4 regions of the Mesorhizobium sp. M0621 genome follow, and region 2 is predicted to be linked to each of the others. Evidence: predicted binding sites of a transcription regulator. Region 2 holds the regulator's gene; each other region holds the start of a gene.

Region 1 (2,203 bases), on a different contig from region 2:
CCTTTTCGGTGATGGGCGCCGCCAAGGGACTGGCGATTACCGGTTCGCCGGTCGTCTCCGTCATCACCGGCGTGCTCACCGCCACCTCCGGCGGCATTCTGCGCGATCTCCTGGCCGGCGAGCCATCGGTGCTGCTCAGGCCCGAAATCTACGTCACGGCAGCCCTTGCGGGTGCTGGCCTCTATACACTTGGCGATCTTGCCGGGCTGCCGCCGCTCGCCTCGGACCTCGCCGGTTTTGCGGCGGCGTTCCTTGTGCGTGGCGGCGCGCTCAAATTCGGCTGGTCGTTTCCGTCCTACAAGAGCCGACCCGGCCGGCGGCCGGAAGATATTCCGTGAAGGAGCGAATAGGGAGTAGCGAATAGGGATAGCAGCCCGCAGGATTGCGGCGTAGTTCTCGCTATTCGCTATTCGCTATTCGCTATTCGCTATTCGCTATTCGCTATCACGCCGCGAAGCGCTGGGCTTCCCCGCCATAATAGTTGACGTAGCGGGCGCCGATTTCCTTGACTGGCATTACGACGAAGACGTCGACCGTCGAGAATTCGCGGTCGATGACGCAGCCATCGCCGATGCGGGCGCCAACGCGTAGATAGCCCTTGACCAAGGGCGGCATCGCCGCGATCGCCGCCTTGGCATTGACGGCCTCGATCGGCATCAGATCCATCGAGCAGTAACGCCCGGACACGGCGCGCACGTCCCAGGCCGAATTCGTCCGGCAGTGGTGGGCGAGGTAGGTGAGCGCCTCGGCATGTGCCGCCGGCACGGTCCCGGGGAAGGAAGCGCAACCGGTCATCACACCGATTTCGTAATGGTTGATGTAAGCCCAGATACCTTGCCACAGCGCCTCGATGGTGCGCTTCGAGCGGTATTCCGGCAAAACGCAGGAGCGGCCGAGCTCGAGAAAACGCTGGCCGGGGTGACGGGCGATGAGCTTGGTCAGCTCGAATTCACCTTCCGAATAGAACCCTCCGGCTGTGGCCGCGATTTCTTGCCGCAGCAGCCGATAGGTGCCGACGATGCGGCGATGTTCGGGGCCGGAAAGCGTGGTATCCAAAACCAGCAGATGGTCGCAGAGCGGATCGAAGCGGTCGGCGTCACGGCGGTCATGGGCCTGGAACAGGTCCTTCCTGGCGCCAAGTTCGTCGTAGAACACCCGGTAGCGCACTTCCTGCGCGGCCGCGATCTCGGCCTCGTTGCGGGCGAGCCGCACTTCGAGATTGCCTATACGGCCCAGTGCCGCGCCCTTTATGACGGAATCGACGTTACGTCCGGCAAGCAAGGCGCTGCTGGCGTTCGGCCGAGTGTCACATTCCGGCATAACTGTATGCACGAGTGATTCTCCTTCGAGCCATCCCTCTTGGCACGGGGATACGGTGTAGGTGCAACAGGATTGTGACAGTACCGTGATACGAGGTCGCGGGCAATACTTCGTCGGCTGGCGAATCCGATCAACCGGCTACGTTACGTGAGCGCGCGGCGTGGAATGGGCGGTGGAAAGCTCAGGCCGCGACGACCTGTCCCTCGACGGCATTGACCAGCGCCTCAGGGTCGAGCGGCTTGGTGACAAAGCCGCTGGCACCATGGGCCAACACCGAATGGCGGGTCTTTTCCTGGCTGTCAGCCGACAGCACCATGATAGGCACCGGCGGGACGGCGGTTTCTTCCTCATGGCGGCGGATGGCGGCAATCGCGTCCAGTCCGTCCATGACCGGCATGTGCAGATCCATCAGAACCACGTCGAAGCGATGCTTGTGCCCGGCACCCGTGACAGCCTCGACGGCGGCCTTGCCGTTGCCGACCACCTCGACGCGATGTCCGGCTTTCAGCAGCGTGGCACGGGCCAGCATGGCATTGATGTCATTGTCCTCTGCGATCAGCACCGACAGGCCCCGCTGGCGGTTGCCGATGGCGCGAGGCGTCGGTGCGCCACGCTTTTCCGGCTGCGGCTGGGCGAGGCTGGGGGCATGGCTACTCAACAGCACACGCAGAAGCGTTCCGCCGCGCACCGGCCTGGCCAGGAAGGTTGCGTAGCCGCTGGCGCGGAACTCGCCAAGCATGCCGCGGTCGGTCGGCGCGATCAGCGTGATGGCCTCGCAGTCGGAAAAACCGCTCTGGCGCAAGCGCTTGAGCAGCTTTCCGTCGCTTTCTTCCATGGCAGCATCGACCAGAAGCGCATCGCAGCCGGCGGCGAAGGGCGCGGC
Region 2 (2,203 bases):
TATCAGCCGCGCGATCGATGCCCGCCTGACGGGCGCCGCCTTGCGCGCCGCAATCGAGCGCAGAAAGCCACCGCTAGGCTGCGTTCATCATTCCGATCGCGGCTCCCAATATGCCGCCGAGACTTACCGGCAGCTTCTCGCCGGCCATGGTCTGGCCGGCTCAATGGGCCGCAAGGGCAATCCTTATGACAATGCCAAAGCGGAGAGCTTCATGAAGACCCTGAAGCTCGAGGCGGTTTATCCGATGGCGCTTGAAACCTTCGAGGACGTTGCCGAACACCTTCCCCACTTCATCGACCAGGTCTACAACAAACGCAGGCTCCATTCGGCGCTGGGATATCTCAGCCCGCAACAGTTCGAGGATCAACACATCCGGCAGACGGGCAAAACCGCAGCCTGATCAGTGTCCACCCCTAGGGGCGCACTCCAGTTTTGGGAAAACGACATGCATAAAAAACAAACACCTAAAGCGCGTCGCCTAAATCCGTTCAACCGCGACGCGCTTTAGTCTTCCCTGATCGCGTAGCCCGCCCCGCGAATGGTGCGGATCACGTCCGGCATGCGGCCATTGTTGACCGCCTTGCGCAACCGGCCGACATGCACGTCGACCGTGCGCTCGTCGATGTAGATCGTCTCGCCCCAGACATTGTCGAGCAGCTGGCTGCGCGAGAACACGCGGCCGGGATGGCGCATCATGAATTCGAGCAGGCGGAATTCGGTCGGTCCGAGCCGGATCTCGCTCTTCTTGCGATAGACCCGGTGCGATTCACGATCGAGCACGATGTCGCCGACCTTGAGCACGCTGGACAGCACTTCCGGCTTGGCGCGGCGCAACAGCGCCTTGACCCTGGCCATGAACTCCGGTGTCGAGAACGGCTTGACCAGATAATCGTCGGCGCCGGTCGAGAGGCCGCGCACACGGTCGCTCTCCTCGCCGCGCGCGGTCAGCATGATGATCGGCAGCCGCTCGGTCTCGGAGCGCATTCGCAGGCGCCGGCAGAGTTCGATGCCGGAAACCGCCGGCACCATCCAGTCGAGCACCAGAAGGTCGGGAACGTTCTCCTGCAGCCGGATCTCGGCCTCGTCGCCGCGCGTCACCACCTCGACCTGGTAACCTTCGGACTCCAGATTATAGCGGAGCAGCACGCCTAGCGGCTCCTCATCCTCCACCACCATGATGCGTGGCGCGATCATCGGCCGGTCACTCCTGTCATGCCGCCGGCGCGGACATTGCCGTCTCGTCCTGCTTCGGACGATTGGCGGGCAGCTGCGTACCGGTCAAAACATAATAGGCATTTTCGGCGATGTTGGTCACGTGGTCGCCGATGCGCTCGAGGTTCTTGGCACAGAACAACAGATGCGTGCACGCCGTGATGTTGCGGGGATCTTCCATCATGTAGGTCAGCAGTTCGCGGAACACCGACGTGTACTTGACATCGATGCGCTCGTCGTCGGCGCGTAGTTTTGCCAACGCCTCGGCGTCGCGGGCCGCATATTCCTCGATGACGCCCTGCACCTGGATCAACACCAGTTGCGCCATTCCATCGATCGAGTGCGAAAGGTCGCGCGGCGTGACGCTGAGGCCGACAGTACCGACGCGCTTGGCGATGTTTTTGGCAAGGTCGCCGATGCGTTCGAGATCGCCGGCCATGCGGATCGAGCCGACGACATGGCGCAGATCGTCGGCCATCGGCTGCCGCTTGGCGATCAACGTGATGGCGCGATCGTCGAGCTCGCGCTGACGCGCATCCATGATGGCGTCGTCGGAGACGACACGCTGTGCCAGCGCGTTGTCGGAATTCAAAAGCGCCTTGGTCGCACCGCCGACCATCGAGCTGGCGAGATCGCCCATGTCGCTGATGAGCTTGCTGATCTGACCGAGATCCTCGTCGAAAGAAGCGACTGTGTGTTCGCTCATGATCCTGTCCCTCGTATGCCTGAACTCAGCCGAACCGGCCGGTGATATAATCCTGCGTGCGCTTCTCGCGGGGCGACGTGAAGATCTTCTCGGTGCGGTCGAACTCGACCAGCTCGCCCAGATACATGAAGGCCGTCTGCTTCGACACGCGCGCCGCCTGCTGCATGTTGTGGGTGACGATGACGATCGTGTAGTCGGCTTGCAACTCGTCGATCAGCTCCTCGATCTTGGCGGTCGACAGCGGATCGAGCGCCGAGGCCGGCTCGTCGAGCAGGATGACTTCCG
Region 3 (2,203 bases), on a different contig from region 2:
TCAGCGCCGCCCCTCATCCGCCTGCCGGCACCTTCTCCCCGTATAGTGACGGGGAGAAGGAAGAATCTTCAATACTTTTCCGGCACGTAGAGTTCGCGCGGCAGCACCTGGCGTTCGTATTCGGGATTGAAGACGCGCTCCGGCAGCGTGATCTCCTCGTGCGGCACTTCCTCATACGGCATCTGCTTAAGCAGATGGCCGATGCAGTTCAGCCGCGCCCGCTTCTTGTCATTGCCCTCGACGATGAACCAGGGCGCCTCCGGGATGTTGGTGCGGGCGAAGGTCTCTTCCTTGGCCTTGGTGTACTGCTCCCAGCGCACGCGCGACTGCAGGTCCATCGGCGACAGTTTCCATTGCTTCATCGGATCGTGGATGCGCATCAGGAAGCGCATCTGCTGTTCCTCATCGGTGATCGAGAACCAGTATTTGACCACGGTGATGCCCGAGCGGACCAGCATGCGCTCGAACTCCGGCACGTCGCGGAAGAATTCTTCGACCTGATCGGGCTGGGCAAAGCCCATCACTCGTTCGACGCCCGAGCGGTTGTACCAGGAGCGGTCGAACAGCACGATTTCGCCGCCGGCCGGCAGATGCGGGACATAGCGCTGGAAATACCATTGCGACTTCTCGCGCTCGGTCGGCGCCGGCAGTGCCACTACACGGCAGATGCGCGGATTGAGCCGCTGCGTGATGCGCTTGATGACGCCGCCCTTGCCGGCCGAATCGCGCCCCTCGAAGATCACCACCAGCTTCTTCTTGTGGTAGGCGACCCAGGACTGCAGCTTGATCAGTTCGGACTGCAAGGTGATCAGGTCGCGAAAATATTGCATGCGATCGATCGAAGGCGGATGCGCATTCTTGTAGATCTTGGCGATCTCCATCGACAGCGCCGGCTCCGACATTTCGAGCTCATAGTCCTCGTCGAGCGTGTCGGCGAGCTCGGCTTCCAGCCAGTCCCTGGCAGGAGAATTCTGTTTTAGCTCGGTCATTTCAGCTGCTCCGCTTGCAAGCTCTGTCGATGCACGTCCGGCGCCCCGAAACTCCCGGCTTACGTCCCGGAACGGCAACACCTGAGCCGACTTCAATATAGCCCGCCAGTGACGGTTTTATTGCAGCCTGGAACGTGACGCCGCCGCTGCAAATCCCGTGAGGCATGATCGATCCGTCGTCGTGGCATGGCGACAAGCGGCTCAAATTGTCCTACAAATAGCAGTCACATTCGGGGCACCCCTCCCCAGCCCCTTTCCCAATGCAATCGCGAGGATCTGACATGGAATACCGCACTCTCGGCCGTTCCGGCTTGAAGGTTTCGACCCTGACCATGGGCACCATGACTTTCGGCGGCGCCGGCGCGTTTTCGGCGGTCGGCAAGACCGACCTCGACGAGGCGCGCCGGATGATCGACCTCTGCATCGATGCCGGCATCAACGTCATCGACACCGCCAATGTCTATTCGAACGGCATTTCGGAAGAGATCATCGGCGAAGCACTTGGCGGCAAGCGCAAGGGCGACGTGCTGATCGCGTCCAAGGCACGGATGCGGATCGGCCAAGGTCCCAACGATGAGGGCCTATCGCGCCATCATCTGATCCGCGAATGCGAGAAGAGCCTGAAGCGGCTCAAAACCGACGTGATCGACATCTATTTCCTGCACGAATGGGATGGCGTGACGCCGCTGGAGGAAACCATCGCCGCGCTCGACACGCTGGTTGCCCAGGGCAAGATCCGCTATGTCGGCTGTTCCAACTATTCCGGCTGGCAGGTGATGAAGGCGCTCGGCATCAGCGACAGCCATCACCAGCCGCGCTTCGTCACCCAGCAGATCCACTACACGCTGGAAGCGCGCGAGGCAGAGTATGAATTGCTGCCGATTTCCGTCGACCAGGGGCTGGGCGTTATGGTCTGGAGCCCACTTGCCGGCGGATTGCTGTCCGGCAAATACCGCCGCGACAGCCCCACCGCCCGCCAGCTCGCCGGCTGGTCCGAACCGCCGATCCGCGACGAGGACCGGCTGTGGCGGATCGTCGACGTGCTTGTCGAGATCGGCACGCAGCGCGGTGTGTCGGCAGCGCAGGTGGCACTGGCCTGGCTGCTCAGCCGGCCGGCCGTCAGCTCGCTGGTGATCGGCGGCAGGACCGAAACGCAGTTCCAAGACAACATCGCTGCGGCAAGCCTGGTGCTCACCGGCGACGAACGCGGTCGC
Region 4 (2,203 bases), on a different contig from region 2:
GGTCGTCATTGCGGTCGCGATCGCCACCGCGGCTCTGATACCGCTGGTCTGGCTGCTGGTGCCGGAGCGTCCGGCTTCAATAGGCATGGTGCGCTACGGCGCCGAGGCCGACGACGTGCCGCCGACATCGCCTGCGTCGCAAGGCAATTTCCTCGCGCATACGCTCAACACGCTGCGCCGCGCCGCCGGCACAAGGGTGTTCTGGTATCTGTTCGCCACCTTCTTCGTCTGCGGCTTCACCACCAACGGTCTGGTCGGTACCCATCTGATCGCCTTCTGCGGCGACATGGGCATCGGCGAAGTTCAGGCCGCCGGGCTGCTGTCGATGATGGGCATTTTCGACCTGATCGGTACGACGCTGTCGGGCTGGCTCACCGACCGCTACGATCCGCGCAAGCTGCTTGGCGTCTATTACGGCATTCGCGGCCTGTCGCTGATCTATCTGCCCTATTCCGGCTTCTCGGCGACCAGCCTGATCATCTTCGCCGTGCTCTACGGCCTTGACTGGATCGCCACCGTGCCGCCGACGCTGAGGCTCGCCAATGAGGCGTTCGGCGATCGCAGCGGGCCGATCGTGTTCGGCTGGATCGTTGCCGGCCACCAGATCGGCGCGGCCACCGCCGCCGCTTTCGGCGGCACCATGCGCGAGTTGCAGGGCAATTACGAACTGGCCTTCCTGATTGCCGGCATGACGGCGATTGCCGCCGCCTGTATCTCGCTGCTGATCAACACGAGCCGGCCGGCTTTCGATCCGGAGCCGCAGGCGGCGTAGCTGCGACGGCGGAGCGCCAATCTCCCTCCTTGAGGGGGAGATGGCCGCGAAGCGGCCAGAGGGGGTCGGTCCGACCGGGCTCGGCCTCCTGGTGCAGATGGAGGTCGGCGCTCTATGCGAGGCGACCCCGTCTGTCGCCTTCGGCGACATCTCCGCCTCGAGGGGGGAGATCACCCTGTTCACTGTTATCAAACCTTCATCATCCCGAGATGCGCCTGAAACATTGACGCTGGATCTTGGTGGCACCGTTCAAGCCATCCAGGAAACAGCCATGAACAAGCTCTCGATGACCCGCCGCGCCTTCGTCACCTCCGCCAGCGCCGTTGGCCTGGCCGGGGTCTCGAGCCTGGCGCTGCCATACTATTCGCGCGCCAATCAGCGGCCGGTCTTCACCCATGGCGTCCAGTCGGGCGATGTCGACGCCACCAGCGGCATGGTGTGGACGCGCACCGACCGCCCGTCGCGCGTCATGTTCGAGGTGTCGTCGACGGAGAATTTCGCCAATGCGACGCGCCTGGCGCCGCTCGATACGTCGCCGGCCAGCGACTACACGGTCAAGCGGCTGCTCACCGACCTCGCTTCCGATCAGGACATCTTCTACCGCATGACATCAGCCGATCTCGCCGACATCAACGCCGTCTCCGAGCCGATCACCGGCCGCTTCAGGACGGCGCCGGCCTCGAAGCGCGACATCCGCTTTGCCTGGTCGGGCGACACCGCCGGCCAGGGCTGGGGCATCGACGAGACCGGCATGAAGACCTACGCCACGATCGGCAAGCACACGCCCGACTTCTTCCTGCATTCAGGCGACACCATCTACGCCGACGGCGCCATGAAGGACGAGGTTGACCTGCCCGGCGGCGGCAAGTGGAAGAACGTCGTGCTGATCGACGGCAAGCGCAAGGTCGCCGAGACACTGGACGAGTACCGGGACCAGTGGAAATACAACATGATGGACAGGAACGTGCTCGGCCTGAGCGCCATCTGCCCGACCTTCTACCAGTGGGACGACCACGAAGTGCTCAACAACTGGTCGGATTCGAAGGATCTCAGCGCCGACAATCGCTACACGGAGAAATCCATCCACGTGCTGGCGGCACGTGCGGCGCGCGCCTTCCATGAAATGACGACGATCCGCTACGAACCGTCCGAGCCCGGCCGCGTCTATCGCAAGATCGCCTACGGGCCGCTGCTCGACGTGTTCTTCCTCGACATGCGGTCCTATCGCGGCCCCAATGGTCCGGACATGCAGGATGAGATGACGCCGCAATCGCGCATGCTCGGCGAACAGCAGACGAAATGGCTGAAGCGCGAACTGGCCAATTCGAAGGCGACCTGGAAAATCATCGCTGCCGACATGCCGCTCGGCCTAGTCGTCTGGGACGATGGCACCAAGAAGGTCGGCGCCGAAGCGGTCAGCAATGGCGATAA

The links. Region 2 encodes PhoB, which activates phosphate uptake and scavenging genes when phosphate is short. Its sites were predicted from a motif close to TGTCATNNANCTGTCAT; they were not measured.
Region 1: olsB (l-ornithine N(alpha)-acyltransferase) is a predicted target of PhoB. The motif match lies at 1,384-1,400, and genes of this name have one in related genera.
Region 3: ppk2 (polyphosphate kinase 2) is a predicted target of PhoB. The motif match lies at 1,098-1,114, and genes of this name have one in related genera.
Region 4: NKI38_RS20595 (alkaline phosphatase D family protein) is a predicted target of PhoB. The motif match lies at 956-972, and genes of this name have one in related genera.

What each region holds. Positions count from the first base shown of each region.
Region 1 covers NZ_JAMYQF010000016.1:17,931-20,133, reverse strand. Annotated here, with positions in the region: gene NKI38_RS13710 (trimeric intracellular cation channel family protein) at 1-338, shown strand, start outside; gene olsB (l-ornithine N(alpha)-acyltransferase) at 445-1,320, opposite strand; gene NKI38_RS13700 (response regulator) at 1,502-2,203, opposite strand, start outside.
Region 2 covers NZ_JAMYQF010000001.1:219,506-221,708, reverse strand. Annotated here, with positions in the region: gene NKI38_RS01175 (IS3 family transposase) at 1-400, shown strand, start outside; gene phoB (phosphate regulon transcriptional regulator PhoB) at 505-1,194, opposite strand; gene phoU (phosphate signaling complex protein PhoU) at 1,211-1,918, opposite strand; gene pstB (phosphate ABC transporter ATP-binding protein PstB) at 1,944-2,203, opposite strand, start outside.
Region 3 covers NZ_JAMYQF010000006.1:28,954-31,156, reverse strand. Annotated here, with positions in the region: gene ppk2 (polyphosphate kinase 2) at 69-989, opposite strand; gene NKI38_RS06085 (aldo/keto reductase) at 1,271-2,203, shown strand, end outside.
Region 4 covers NZ_JAMYQF010000031.1:15,640-17,842, forward strand. Annotated here, with positions in the region: gene NKI38_RS20590 (MFS transporter) at 1-772, shown strand, start outside; gene NKI38_RS20595 (alkaline phosphatase D family protein) at 1,044-2,203, shown strand, end outside.